DNA from 3 places in the Paenibacillus sp. FSL R7-0302 genome. Region 2 is predicted to be linked to each of the others. Evidence: riboswitches for the same ligand, from Rfam matches in the RefSeq annotation. Region 2 holds a riboswitch; each other region holds the start of a gene.

Region 1 (4,896 bases), 540 kb from region 2:
ATCAGTGCATTGCTCACCCTCAGCGCACCCAGCGTGTTCACGTTATAAATCTCCGCCATAGCTTCATCATCCATATCCACGAGCACCGTTGCATCATCAGACTTGTGGATAATCCCTGCGTTATTGATAATTATATCAAGGTGCCCTGTACTTCCGGCAATACTCCGCGCGGCCTCCTTTACGCTCCCTGCACTGCCGATATCGAGAGGGACCAGCCTCAGGCTATCCGGGTATTGCGCTTTCAAAGCTTCAAGTAGCGCAGGGTCCGGCAAATACTGTCCGGCAAACACCATGTATTTACTCTCTAAAAGAGAGCGAACCAGGTACAATCCGAGTCCACGGTCAGCACCGGTGACACAAGCAACCCTTTTCATAAGCTCCCCCCTCATATCTGCATGATTATGCACTGAGCCTAAGTTCATCCCTCTCACATTAGCATGGCCACCGGCCGTTAACAACGTCCTGCAAGGGAGGGGCAGGCTTAGCTGAACTTTCTTTTGCTTTAATTTTGAACTATGCTACAATCATGATTAATAGTTGTTAACAACACAATTGTTGACAACAGGTTTCATTCACTCTTACACAGGAAGGTGATTCTAAGGTGTCTATTCAACAGATCCATACTAAGGATGAACTACAGCAATATATCGGGCAGCCCGGCAAAAAACTGCTCTTCAAGCACAGCACCACCTGCCCGATCAGCGCCAAGGCCAACGAGGAATTCCAGGCCTATGCACAGCATTCAGATACTCCAGCAGCCGTTGTCCATGTGATCGAAGACCGGTCTGTGTCCAATCAGATTGCTGAGGATTTCGGGATCAAGCATGAATCCCCGCAGATTTTCCTGCTGGAGGACAGCGAGGTCCGCTGGAACACCTCACACTGGAAGATTACCCAAAAAGCGATAAAGGAAGCAGTGGAACAATGAGCGCGAACGTAATTGTCTATTCGACCTCCGGCTGCGGCGAATGCAATCAGGTGAAGCAGCTGCTGGAGAGCAAGGGCATTCCCTTCGAGGTCCGGGATGTGATGACCAGCTCCGTCTACCAGGAGGAAGTGGAGAAGCTGGGCTTCATGGGCATTCCAGTCACCGTATCCGGGGACCGGGCGGTCAAGGGCTTCAATCTCCCTGAGCTTCAGGAGCTTATGGATGCTGCTGTTCTGTAATATACGCAAAGGTGCTGTCCTCTCAACAGGAGCAGCGCCTTTTTTTTGCGATTCATCGATGAAATAACTGTATATTTATATATATCTGGAAAAGGAGGCTTGATCCTTTGAAATGGCTACAGGATGAGCATGCCGCCAAATGGCGTGAAGAAGGAACGCGTTATGCGAGCGACGTCAATCAATTCGTACATAAGGGCCTGACAGAAGGCTGGGACAAAGCGGGAAATGAACCCGCAGAGGATACACGCGGGGCCCTCGCCGCCAAAATCTATAAGATGATTCGAGGAGCTAATGAGCACGGTGAGATTGCTGAGCTGCGGGAGCAACTACCGGCGGCAACGTGGCCGCTCTCCGGGCACTTTCAGAAGGAGATGCAGGCGATTCGCGGTATCCATTTCATAAGTGATGATGCTGTGGTGTTCAGCACCGGCTCACCTTGGGAGAAGAATGCAGTTGTGGCTGTACATAGGGATGTTATTTCCGTATTCGACGAATTTAGCCTGGTTGGGGCATCTCCTGACAATCAGTTCTATGCACTCGCGGGCACGCAAGGGATTACTATTCTGCAATCCATGAACAGCGCATTACAGGGAGAAGTAGTGGCCGAGCTTTCGTGGCGGGAGCTGAATGGAATGATTCAAGCGCTGGACCCGGACTTTACCGTTTTGAACATAGACTGCCTGGATCAGGAGTTACCCTTGGAGCAAGTTATTCCTTTTAACGACGGTCAAGCGTTATTGCTTGTTACAAGTCAGGGGATTATCCTGGTCCAGCAATTGCAGGAGAAGCCATGGGAGGTGAAGCTGCTGCATCCTGACCTCGAAGAATATAAAGCAGATGAGATGGAGCATATTGAGATCGACATGCCGCATGGTGCTGTCTCTCCGGATGGAAGATGGGTTGCCTATGGCAGCCAGGGCAGTGATCATCTTTTATATGACACAGCTTCAGGGCAGGTTCACTTATTCAATCCGGAATCCAGTTACCCGCACTATACTATATTTACGAAGGACCAGCATAGTGTATGGTACAATGCCTGCCACTTCTACAATGGCGTTACTGTTGCCGTGTCCCTTGAAGATCTAGAAGCAGGCAAGCTCCTGCCAGATCAGGAATATCCGGTCGTTAACGGGGAAGCCCGGGTGTATGCGGCGGCAGCGCTGAAGGACGGTGTTGTCATTGGCGATGCCTATGGCTACTTGAGGCTCGTTGATGTAGAGGGGCGGGAGCTGTGGCGTTATTATGCCGGAAGCACCATTTCCGGATTAGCTGTCAATCCGGATGAGACCATGCTGGCCGTGGGGACTTATGGAGGGATGCTGCATTTCCTGGACCTTCATGCCACTGAACGCAGCGACTATGAGATTACAACAGGAACCGTTCGTGAGATGAAGCGGATGATTGCCTGGAAGAATCAGAATGAGCCGCTTTGGTGGTGAGCTGATACATGGGGGAACCCTTCTTCCCCGCCGCCGTCTGCCAAAAATAAAAAACAGCGATTGAGCGAGATAAATGGCAGATAATCTGCTACATATATGAGTTTTCGCTTCCATTTGCATAACCAGTCAGCCATTTGCTGAAAACAAGGCGAATAGCACTCTTTTCCATTTTTACAAACCCCCTCTGAAGAGAGTATGATTCGTGTTGAAAGCAAATGAATGCATTCATGAAAATGAGCATATGCATGCACGCTGAATTTCCGTCATGTGGAAAACGGGGGAACCATCCGGCCGTCAGGCCGACTTGGGGTGAATCCGAAGGAGAATGCCACGCGCAGGTCTCCGGCAGGTAGGGCGACTCTCACCGTCCGAATCCGACAGCTAACCTCGTAAGCGTAAGGAGAGAGCCCTGATCCGCCACGCTTTTGTGCCAGGCTTCTTAAGCCTGTTACCCACAACCGCAGGCAGAGGTCCTCCTCTGCCTGCGGTTTTTTGCGCGCTGGATGAACTGCACAGTATAGATTCAGGAAGGAACGTGACCACATGCCTGACCCCTTATCGCCCAAACTAACAGCCGCTGCCGGATTCAACCCCTACACCCAGCAATATAGCGGTCCCGTCTACGCGCTTAGCTGCCTGCTGCTGGAGCAAGGCGCCCGCGCCGAACAAGCTGCAATCGCCACCTTCGTAGCACTCCATACACTATGGCTGAAGGGCAGCCTCTCAGGCGATGGCGCTGCTGCGGCTGCCTACAGAGAGTGCATCCGCCAGTGTGCCGTGCTCGCCCGGGACCGCAGCCGCTGCGCTTCTGCGCTGCTTAACTGGGACGATCACGTTGCCAGTGCCTTGTGGTATGGCATCCAGCTCCCCCTCCCCGACATCAGCCAGATTCTGGAGTGCAGCATCCCCGAGCTAAAGGCCCAGCTTAGAGGAATACGCGAACAGATGGCAGCCGCACATTCAGCCTTGCCTGCGGTCCACCGCCCTTCAGCGGGGTGAGACTGGGAATAACGCGGGATACGCGGAATATAGGAATGAGTACGGCGGAATGAGTTGGATGTGGCGGAATTAGGGTACGGATGCGACAGAGGGAGATGGGTAGCGGGCCATGCGGACTACAGATCCGCTATTTCAGCAAATGGGACCATTCCGAAGGCCATGCGGACTGAGAGGCGCTTAATTAACCAATTCCGTCTCATTTTGCGCTCCATACAGCCCTTTAGCGTCCTCTCAGTCCGCTCCGGGAAGATAATCAGTCTTTTTCACAAAATAAGGGCCGCTGAGTCCGCAACCCCCCACAAAGTGGGGCTTTAGCGTAGGTGATGACTCAGGTACTTTTGCGGGGACCCCAAAACATATAAATTCTATCAAATAAAGCCGCAGCATCCGCCGCGACTTAATCCTTGACTCTCAGCATCAGCACCCATACAGTGCCTGGCTCACCTTACATAGCTAACCATCCCATGCACTGATCCTGTCTCCGCCGGCCGTTCACTACATAGAACTCAGCTCTTGCCCTTGCCACCCTTGCCGCCCTTGGCAAACCGCCAAAAAGCCATACAGCAGCCGAGCAGTCCGGCTCCCAGCAGAAGGGTCTGTAACGCCCCCAGCCAAGTCGACTGATCCGAGGGGATCAGGCTGCTGACAATAATGAGCAGGATAGAAGCCGCGACCAGCACGGGGGTTTGTCTACTTTTCTTCACAACCATTCACCACTCCTAAAGACTAATACTACTAAGGTACACCATCTCCGGCGTTTTCACCAGTTCAGGGTCCGGGTAAGCAAGACTTCAGGGAATGATCGTCACATGATTTAAAGGATACCTTTAATTGTTTTTTAAAGCCTTAATCTCACTAATAAGATTATCCAGTTTATAGCCGTACTGGCTCCGTAATTAGATCCACGCTGAAATCCGGCATTTGCTGAATGACCTCCGCTATAATAACCGAATCCGTATAATCCAGCACCTGTTTAAATGTCAGATCCTGTAGATCGACATTTTGGGGTGATCCAGTGGAAAATCCTCCTTATAAAATTTAATATTTATTAGTCAAGTCATTAATATCGTGTGCTCTTTCAATTCATTATAAAATGAATAACCCATCCTTAAAAGAATGGGCTTTTCTTACTCAGAAGAGTCTTTTTCGCATGATTAGTAATTCTTCACGCCATAATAGTCAAAATCAGCGAAGGAGTCATGCTGGTGAGCATCCACGGAACCGATGAAATTGAACAAGCCTGTAAACCCGCCAATCTCCCCCGGCTCCCCGTTCACGCCTTCATCCGACA
Region 2 (4,896 bases):
ATTGGAAGTGGAGTACTAATTTCCGGGATGTCAGAATACATTTAATCAAAAATCTTTGGCCTGGCACATCCCTTGGACTTTCAGAAGCTGAGGGATGTTTTATTTGAAGAAGAAGAGCAGGCTGAAGGAACCGTTAACTTAGCAAGGGAGGAAACGAATTGCAATTAACTGAGGAACAACTGCAGGAGCAGATCGGCAAGCTTGAGGGCTGGAAGCTGGAGAGGGATAGGCTGGTGCGCAAATATATGTTCAGTGAATATATGAAGGGAATTGCCTTTGTGGATGAGGTAGCGGCAATTTCGGAGGCCTTTGACCATCACCCGCATATCACCATTGATTACAAGACGGTTGTTCTGCGGCTGGCTGCAGATGTGGAGAAGCTTGATCTCCGCCAGGCGCATGAATTTAATGAGGCATTCGAGAAGACCCGCTAGAGGACAAGGCCCCTATGGAGACAACAGGAATATCTGATCAATAGAAAATGCCCGTGCAAGGATCATTCGTTATCCTCGTCACGGGCATTATACATTTAGAATAAGGAGCATGGTGTGAGTACAGGTTGCGGATTATTTCTTCTCGGCCAGCCATAGGGCTACATTCGCAATCTCTTCAGGGGCCAGCCTGTCTTTGAAGGGGGGCATCTGTCCGCGGCCCTTGGTGACTATGCTGTAGATCTGAGCTGCGTCATGCGAAGCGCCTTCCTGCTGCAGGCTGGGCCCCGCCCCGCCCTGAAGCTGGTCACCGTGGCAGGAGATACAATTGGCCTTCACTGTGGCTTCTGCGCCCGCAGCGTCCAGCACAACCTCCGGCATGGTCGGTTTGTTCTGTTCCGCCACCTCGGATTTCCCGGGTAAGGTAAACATTAAGATTACTGCAAAGGCACAGGCGGCAAAAAACAAACCGCTCATGATCCATTTCTGCATCTGCATCCGTCCCTCCATGTAAGCTGCTGACTCCATTATAGCGGATGGTGAAGCGTTATCATAGTATGTGTGTCAAAAAAATGAACACAAATGATCCATTTTTTTGAAAACACCTCATTCTCCGGTGCTATTCCTCATAGACCATGCAATAAAAAGGCTTATTGCCCGTCGGGGTACGGCGCTCATAGGTATCTGTTATGGTGAACCCGCATTTCTGATAGGCGCGGATGGCGCGCTGGTTCCAGGTCAGCACCTCCAGATCGATCTCGCGTTCCGGGTAACGGGCCTGTGCTGCCTGCACAATAGCCTTCATGAACAGATGCCCCATTCCATGACCGCACAGATCGGGCCGCATTCCGACTCCAAGCCGGACTACCCCCTCCATCGGAAAGAGCTGGGCGAAGCCGCACAGAACGCCCTGTCCGTTCACTACCGACACATATTGCTCGCTGCGCAGCTGCGGGTCTCCGAACTCCACGCCCAGCGCCTGCATCTGCTCCCAGGACATCCAGCCGTAAATATTATACGGAGGCTTGTAGCTCCACTCACAGATCTCAGCGGCATGCTGCGGCTCCATAGGCACCACGTAAAAGGTTAGCGGGGAGCTAATCATTAGGGGAGGCCTCCTTCCAGGGGAATTCAATTTATTCTTATCATTCTTTATATTAATTATATACAAAAACAGCGAGTTTCGACGCACATTCCTTGCGGAAATACAGAAACTTGACAAACGCCAAAATATATTTTCCGAAAGTGCAGAATCGGTGTTTTACAAATATAGAGACGGGTAAGTAATTTTATAGACAAAAAAAGCCCTTCTCCAAGATTTCGGCAAAAATCTCGGAAAAGAGCGTTAGGTTACAAAGGATTATTGTACATCATCGTTGTCTTGGGAATCCGAAGCTACAGTCTTGTAGGCATCTGTACTCATGATTCGCTTGGCGCCAACGTAGCGGTTGACGTAATAACTGTCACTCAGCGAACTGATGGTTACACCACGTGAGGAAGAGGCATGGGCGAATTCGCCGTCACCAACATAAATACCGACATGGGATACGCCCTTACCGCTTGTATTGAAGAATACAAGATCGCCCGGTCTCATCTCGTCACGGGATACAGCAGAGCCCATCTGATATTGGGAGCCGGATTGATGGGGCAGGTTAATGCCGATCTTATCAAAAACATACATTGTAAATCCGGAGCAATCAAACCCGTTAGTTGATGTACCGCCGGACACGTATTTGGTTCCGATGGCTTTGTCGATCACTTTATCCATTTTGGAATCCGCGAAAGCGCTTCCTGCTCCGATGGTGAAGATAATGGACAAGCTTAGTACTGCGGCTGCTAGCTTCTTCTTCAAAAGTAAATACCCCTTCCAATGCCTACGAGGTTAGCTTAAGGGTTCGGTTGAAGGTCCCCTATGACCCCTCTTAGAATAGGAGGTCAATTCACCCAAAGTGGTTCCCCCGTTTCCCTAATTCATTAGGGAACTCGGCACGACTGTTGATTAGGATTAGCGGTTCATTCAATACATGACAAAACCTTTGTTAAAAGCGATTCAATAATTACAAAAATGTTACTAAAAGATCACTGCGATAATTGTAACAAAGACTAAGGCGCTTGGCAATCACTTATAACATATTAATGCATCTTTTTTGCTGTTTTTTAGAGTTATAGCCCTTTCGAAAGACTCATATCTATGCGCAGGGGTTAATTTATATGATAATTTCTTTATTTTTGCAAGAAAATGCTGTTTCAAGGCGGCGGATTCGGTGTAAAAGGTAGAATAAGGAAAAGGAAAAACCCGGAAATGATTACGGCAATAATCATCCCGGGCTCGTATAAGTTACATTTAGTTGTTAGAGGCTGAAATATTCGGGGTATGCTTCAAGGGTTCAATCGTAAGCGACAGCTTGGTAGGCTGTTGTGCTCATTACTCGTTTGGCGCCAACGTAGCGGTTGGCCCAGTAGGACTGGCTCATCGAACTGATGGTTACACCACGTGAACTTGAGGACTGTGCGAACTTCCCGTTTCCAACATAAATACCGACATGTGACACTCCGTTACCCAGAGTATTGAAGAACACGAGATCACCTGAACGCAGATTGCTCTTGGATACACTTGTTCCAACTTTGTACTGTGCTTTGGAGGTGCGGGGCAAGGTAAGCCCGACATTCTTGAACACATACTTGGTAAATCCGGAACAGTCGAAGCCGCTGGTGGTTGTGCCCCCGGTTTTATACGACGTTCCAATGGTTTTTGAAATCACAGTATCCATTTTGGAATCTGCGAAGGCACTGCCCGCTCCGAGTGTGAATACCATCACAAGACCCAGCGCTGCTGCGGTGCATTTTTTCTTGAAATTCTGACTAATCAAAAGATGTACTCCTTCCAGGGCCTGCGAGGTTAGCTTAAGGATTCGGTAGAAGGTTCCCCTATGACCCCTCTAAAGCGAGATCAATTCACCCAAAATATGGTTCCCCCACTTCCCGGTGCAGGGAATTCGGCGTTTTGTGCACCAGAACAGTGACTTATCGGCATAGCTTAAATTGCAATAGTTACGGAAGATTTTGCTTGAAAGATTACAACTTTGTTACTACTGGTACAGCCATCATTGTATCAGAGGATTTAGCCTTTTGCAAATGCTTTTGTCCTCCGTTCAAGCAAAAAAGAGTCCTGCTCCCGGATAGAGGGGCTGTGACTCTCTTTAGTATGCCGCTTCAGCAGCTTATTATTGTGGAAATGATTTACTGGACCAGAGGTGGTACTGGGCAGCGATCCCCCACATATTGAACAGCGTGGAGGGCAGCGGAGCTGCCTGGCGGAGCATAAGGGCCGGCAAACCGGGATAGAACAGAGCAGAGGCGCTGCAGAGCAGAATGACGGCCAGGCTTCCCGCCCCCAGAACGATGGATATACCAATGGAAGGCAGCAGCACCTTCAGGCAGATCAGCAGCGAGGAGAACATACCGGTACCTGCGGTATAGCCGAACTGCATATAGAGCAGAAGCTTCCGGACAAGGAAGAGATAGAGCAGCCAGCCCAGTACATAAGGCACCAGCTTGAGCAGGAGCTGTACATCGAGAACGCCGCTGAGCAGATGACGGTACATACGCGGAAGCAGCCAATAGAGCGGCAGGAGGGTTAGCGCCCATTCAACGAGGCTGAACACCAGCACCGGCAGCCCATATTTTCTCATTCCGGGAAAAAAGAACAGTCCCCGCGCTCCGGCGCGCTCCTGGTGAAGCTCGTGCAGCAGCCCTGCACGGATAAAGGGAGTCACCAGCAGCCTTAGCACTGTCAGCGCAAGCAGCATCCACAGCCAGTGCTGGACGGCGGGGTCGGTGCGCAGCGCGGTCTGCCCCTCGATATAATACAGCAGCCTGCCTATTCCGCTGCCGCCGGCGTTCGCATCCGGGTAGCGGAGCAGGACGGGGACAACCGCGCTTTTAATGAATTTGTACAGGAAATATCCCCAGAACAGCCGGTAGATAAATAGCAGGATCAATATATAGAACTGCTCTTTCATGCTGATCCAACCGCGGGCAATTGAGCTTTTCACCATTCCTTCACCTCACCAGACAAGAGTTCCGAGCAGGGTTTCAAGCAGAGTTGATGCACTAAGCGTCCAGCGGGAGAGTGTACGCGGCTCAAGCTCCGCCATTCTGAAATTATTAAGATGCCTGCTCTCCAGCAGAATGGAATGCCCCGGATCGATCTCTGCGGAGACCAGCGGCGCTTTATACGTTAATTCAAAGGAGGTAGCCTTACCCTCGCCATTCCAGTATTGCTGCACCGTGTACCCGTCTGCGAAGGTGAATTTCACGGGAACATCGGGGTACAGGCTGCCCTTATTGCTTACATCGACCACAGCGCTATAGCGGCTCCCCCCGCTGTCGCTGTTGTCCTGTTTAACCGTAAGCCTGATATCGTCAACTGCGAAGTCGGGTGCCCCCCCGCTATAGACATACC
Region 3 (4,896 bases), on a different contig from region 2:
CCTGCCACCAGTGCTTGGTCACGAATTGCGGAATCAGGACGGTAATATGATCCGTTGAAGAGGTCTTCCACTCTACTGTATCGATGAACTTCACCAGCGGGCGGATAATGCTGCGGTAGCGGGAGCGCAGGACGATCAGGCGTACGCCGGGGTTCCACTCCTCCCACTTCTGCTCCATCTTGTGAATCTCTTCTTCATCGAAGCCTACATATACAGCGACCACATTATCTGTCAATGACTTCGCATAGCTGATCGAATGTAGTACAGCGCGAGTCACACCGGCGACCGGAACGACTACGGTGCTTCCTTTGATACAAGGCTTATCGGTAGCCGGACAGATCCGCAGCTGATCGGCAATATTCATATAATGGCGGTGAATCCGGTGGAACACGATGATAACAGCCGGTAGGAAGATGAAGGCCATCCACACGCTGGAGAATTTAGTGATTATGAAAATCAGGGTGATCGTTAATGTAGTGAGCATCCCCACCGTATTGACGGCGAACTTGCTCTGCCAGCCTTTCGGCTTCGTTCTGTACCATTGGACCATCATGCCCAGCTGCGACAGCGTGAACGGAATGAATACCCCTACTGCATATAATGGAATGAGTCCTTCCGTATTCCCGTGAAACGCCGCCACCAGCACAGCCGACATGACACCGAGGAAAATAATACCGTTGGAGAAGCCCAGCCGGTCGCCGCGCACCATGAAGGCATGGGGCAGATATTTATCTTTGGCGAACATGAACGCCAGCAGCGGGAAGGCCGAGTACGCCGTATTGGCTGCCAGGAACAGGATAACCGCCGTAATCCCCTGAATGAAGAAGTACAGTCCGCCGCGGCCGAAGGTAGATTCGGTAATCTGTGAGACCACGGTGGCCTTCTCATCAGGCATGATACCGTACCAGTAAGCGAGCAGCGTAATACCTGTGAACATTACCCCGAGAATGAGGCCCATGAGCATCAGCGTTTTGGCTGCATTTTTCTCCGCGGGCGCTTTGAAGTTAGGAATGGCATTGGAGACCGCTTCTACCCCGGTCAGAGCCGAACAGCCGGAGCTGAAGGCCTTCAGCAGCAGGAACATACTCACGTTCGATACCGCCGAGCCAATCTCAGGAACATGGGCATGGGCGCCGCCGGTCATATATTTGAAGACCCCCGAGATGATGAGCACGAAGATGGAAACCACGAACAGATAGACCGGGATAGCGATGAAGGAGGCCGATTCGGTCACTCCCCGCAGGTTAACAATCGTTAAGAGCACGATAACAGATACCGCTATGAGAACACTATGATTATGCAGACTTGGAAAAGCTGAAGTGATTGCATCCGTCCCCGCCGAGGCGCTTACCGCCACCGTCAGAATGTAATCCACCAGAAGAGAGCCGCCGGCCAGTAAGCCGGTATGCACCCCTAGATTGCTTTTGGCGACAATATACGCGCCCCCGCCTTGGGGATAAGCGAAGATCGTCTGCCGGTAGGACAGAATCAGAATAGCCAGCAGGCCCAATACGGCTAATGCAATTGGCAAGGAGTACCAGATAGCGGTGAACCCGGCGGCCACCAGTACAATCAGAATTTGTTCTGTTCCGTAGGCTACAGACGAGAGCGCATCAGAAGACAGGACAGCCAGTGCTTTCACCTTGGATAACTTTTCATGATCGAGTTCGTTCGACTTCATCGGACGCCCGATCAATAGTCGTTTTACCTTGCTTACCATTGTAGTAACAGTTCCTCTCTTGGTTAAGTTGAAACGGGTTTCCCTGCGCTGTTTTCATAAGTGGATTTCATAAATGCAGGCACCAAAATAAGCATACGGAAATGATCCGCATGCCTTAGTGTGCATGGTCATTATCCCACTAGTGGCTTACGAGGTTAGCTGGCGGATTCGGACTGTGGTAGCCCTACGGTTACAGGTCAAGTAGCCTGCTCCGATTCACCCCTTTTGGCCTTAGCCAAAGTGTGGTTCCCCCGTTTTTCCTTCCGGAAAATTCAGCGCATATTCAACTTCTCACAAGGACTAATATTAAGCTACAACACGTCTTCCGTAAAGCGTGGAAACAAATGAAAAAAGAATGAAAAGCACTCAAAACAACCAAATTCATCATCCGGTATGTCTTGATCTTTCATTCTCTTTCATTATCCCTTTACCACGTGATTTTACAGGGTTTTTGCATATTATTTTTTACTAAAATTAAAGGTATTCTCTTCTCTTCCTTCTGCCCGTCAGCTTCTTACTCCGCAGGCTCCTCTTTGCGTCCTGTCCAGAGCAGAATCGAGATTAAGGCAAAGGCTATAAGTGCAAGCAGAGGGATCGTTATAAATCCGAACCAGTTCAGATAATCCTTGTTGCACGGTACGCCGATGGTACAGGGAAGCACCTTGCTGAGCGCCGGAATTTTCTGCTCCGCATAATGATAAATAGAGATGCAGCCGCCGATCAGACTAAGGGGAAGCACGTATGGAATGATCCGCTTGTCCGCCCGGTAGGTGGCGATCCCCAGCAGGAACAGCTGCGGATACATGAAGATCCGCTGGAACCAGCACAGCTTACAGGGCTCGTAATTTAGGACCTCACTGAGATACAGGCTTCCTGCTACAGCCACCACACAGACGAACCAGGCCAAGTAGAGACAGTTACGCCGGCAGAAGGCAGAGAAGACGGTCATTGGGCGGTCCCTGCTCCCGCTGCTGCTGTTGCTGCCTGAATCTGGGCGTCAATCGCCTCCATATTGAAAGGCTCCTTCACCTTGATGCCGTTCACGTACAAGGATGGCGTATTCGTTACACCCGTATCGGTGCCAAGCTGAATATCCCGCTCCAGCTCGCTTACGTAGGTACGCTCGTCAATGTCCTTGCGCAGCAGGTCGTAATCCACCGGCAGCTCCAGCTGCTTGGCGAGACTCACCAGGAAGTCAGGCGTAGCCCATTCCTTCTCTTCATTCCCCTGATTGGCATAGATCGCATCGAAATACTTCCAGAACGCTTCCTGGTTCTGATGATAGACCGATAGCGCTGCCAGGGAGGCCGTTCTGGAATCCTTGCCGATGAAGGCCAGATTCACGAAATAGAAGGCTGCTTTATTCTGATCTACATAGCCCTGAACGATCTGCGGCTTGATGACACCGGTGAACTGGGCGCAAGCCGGACATTTAAAGTCGCCGAATTCCACTATTTTGACCGGAGCATCCTCCTTGCCAAGCCGCATCATTTCACTGTAATTGAAGGCAACCGGCGTACTGTCTGTGCCGGCAGGCGAAGAGTCCTTGGAAGCAAGCATGAATAAGCCTACAAAAATAATAACGACGATGGCCACCGTACTCACGATAAGAATTCTCGTTTTCTGCTTCTGCTGCTCCTGCTCTGCCCTGCGCTTCTCCTGCTTGCTCATCTGGGGAGCCGTGACATTGTTCTTTTTTGTTTTGCTCAAAGAGAGTTCCTTTCCGTCCTCAGGACTATCGTGATAAAAGAATAGTTACTTTCAAATTATATAATGTTAACTCTCTTGTTGGCAATCGCTGTCTTATACGGCTTCATTCTCCTCTGCTGACTCCCCTTCCCCTGTATCCTTGCCGAAAAATACCTCCGGGGAATGCTCCTGCGACTGCAGCTTAATTCTGAAGAAGAATTGTGTGCCGCCCCCTTCTGCCGGTTCTGCCCAGATTTCTCCTTGCATCAGGTCCACCAGCTTCTTGCAGATCGCCAGGCCCAGACCCGTGCCGGGGTACTTGCGGGTATGCGACCCGTCCACCTGCGAGAAGGACTGGAAGAGCAGCTGCAGCTTATCCGGTGAGATGCCAATGCCGGTGTCGCGTACCATGAATTGCAGCGCCTGAGCGGTCTCCCTGACGCCATAGGACTCCACTTTAACCGTTACCGTGCCGGATGGCGTGAATTTCACCGCATTGCCGATCAGGTTGATGAGAATCTGGCGGATACGCGCAGCATCCCCGGTGAACTTGTCGGGAAGTCCCTCCTCGATCAGAAGCTCAAGAGATAACGGCTTGTCTTGTGTGCTCACCATGAACAGGTCCATACAGCCCTGGAGCAGCGCCTTCAGCCCGAAAGTATCCTTGTTCAGTGAGAGGCCATCCGCCTCCAGCCGGGAGATATCGAGAATATCGCTCATCACATGCAGCAGAGCGTGGCTGCTTGTACTCTGAAGCCGCAGGAGCTCCAGATGCTCAGGATTGCTGATCTCCTCGGACAGCAGCTGGTTGACACCGATAATGCCGTTCAGCGGCGTGCGGATCTCATGGCTCATGGTGGCGAGGAACTCGCTTTTCATCGTCACAGCACTCTCCGCAGCATCCCTGGCCTCCAGCAGCTCATACTGATACTTCATCAGGGCAGTCACATCCTCGGCCACAATATAGACCCACTGCTCCGTATGATGCAGCAAAGGAAAGACAGTGACACTACAGATCAGCTGCTCCCCGCCTTTGCTCCGTACCTTCAGTTCCAGCTTGGAGGACTGCCCCCGTGAAGCGCGCGTTATGGCATCCCGTACGGCCGCTTCATCCCGTTCGCTGTATAGTATCGCCTTATAATTCCCCAGTTCTTCGCTGCTATATCCGGTAATGTCCCGCAGAGCAGGATTAGCACTGATTATCTTCTTGCGAGCAGGATCAATGCAGATCACCATATCAGGGTTATGCTCGAACAGCGCAGTATACCGCTGCTCATTGAAGGCAGCTGACTGGAGTACCCGCTGCCGGTCCCTGTACAACAGGGCAAGGACGATCGACACAATGAACAGGAAGGAGCCGCAGAGGATCATTCCCAGTATCGAATCCTGCAAATAGAGCACGTGCGCGGCTGCACTGGACGGTTCTCCTAAAGGGAAGGAAGCGCCCGCCATGGCAGCGTAATGGATGCCTGTGAACGCGCCGGTCA

What was found. A riboswitch is a leader RNA that binds a small molecule or an ion and turns the genes downstream of it on or off. The one in region 2 is predicted to bind cyclic di-AMP.
Region 1: it holds a riboswitch for cyclic di-AMP, as region 2 does, so the genes downstream of both, MKY96_RS26015 (hypothetical protein) here and MKY96_RS28345 (C40 family peptidase) in region 2, are expected to answer to the same signal.
Region 3: it holds a riboswitch for cyclic di-AMP, as region 2 does, so the genes downstream of both, MKY96_RS11210 (APC family permease) here and MKY96_RS28345 (C40 family peptidase) in region 2, are expected to answer to the same signal.

The regions. Positions count from the first base shown of each region.
Region 1 is NZ_JBBOWB010000002.1:69,201-74,096, forward strand. Features, by position in the region: gene MKY96_RS25995 (SDR family NAD(P)-dependent oxidoreductase) at 1-374, opposite strand, end outside; gene ytxJ (bacillithiol system redox-active protein YtxJ) at 602-928, shown strand; gene MKY96_RS26005 (glutaredoxin family protein) at 925-1,167, shown strand; gene MKY96_RS26010 (WD40 repeat domain-containing protein) at 1,275-2,606, shown strand; cyclic di-AMP (ydaO/yuaA leader) riboswitch at 2,847-3,016, shown strand; gene MKY96_RS26015 (hypothetical protein) at 3,150-3,605, shown strand; gene MKY96_RS26020 (hypothetical protein) at 4,112-4,309, opposite strand; gene MKY96_RS26025 (family 43 glycosylhydrolase) at 4,760-4,896, opposite strand, start outside.
Region 2 is NZ_JBBOWB010000002.1:608,935-613,830, reverse strand. Features, by position in the region: gene MKY96_RS28365 (4a-hydroxytetrahydrobiopterin dehydratase) at 159-434, shown strand; gene MKY96_RS28360 (c-type cytochrome) at 567-923, opposite strand; gene MKY96_RS28355 (GNAT family N-acetyltransferase) at 1,051-1,536, opposite strand; gene MKY96_RS28350 (C40 family peptidase) at 1,792-2,283, opposite strand; cyclic di-AMP (ydaO/yuaA leader) riboswitch at 2,288-2,430, opposite strand; gene MKY96_RS28345 (C40 family peptidase) at 2,819-3,247, opposite strand; cyclic di-AMP (ydaO/yuaA leader) riboswitch at 3,305-3,443, opposite strand; gene MKY96_RS28340 (hypothetical protein) at 3,656-4,489, opposite strand; gene MKY96_RS28335 (M1 family aminopeptidase) at 4,499-4,896, opposite strand, start outside.
Region 3 is NZ_JBBOWB010000001.1:2,553,827-2,558,722, reverse strand. Features, by position in the region: gene MKY96_RS11210 (APC family permease) at 1-1,720, opposite strand, end outside; cyclic di-AMP (ydaO/yuaA leader) riboswitch at 1,849-2,008, opposite strand; gene MKY96_RS11205 (disulfide oxidoreductase) at 2,235-2,669, opposite strand; gene MKY96_RS11200 (DsbA family protein) at 2,666-3,430, opposite strand; gene MKY96_RS11195 (sensor histidine kinase) at 3,524-4,896, opposite strand, start outside.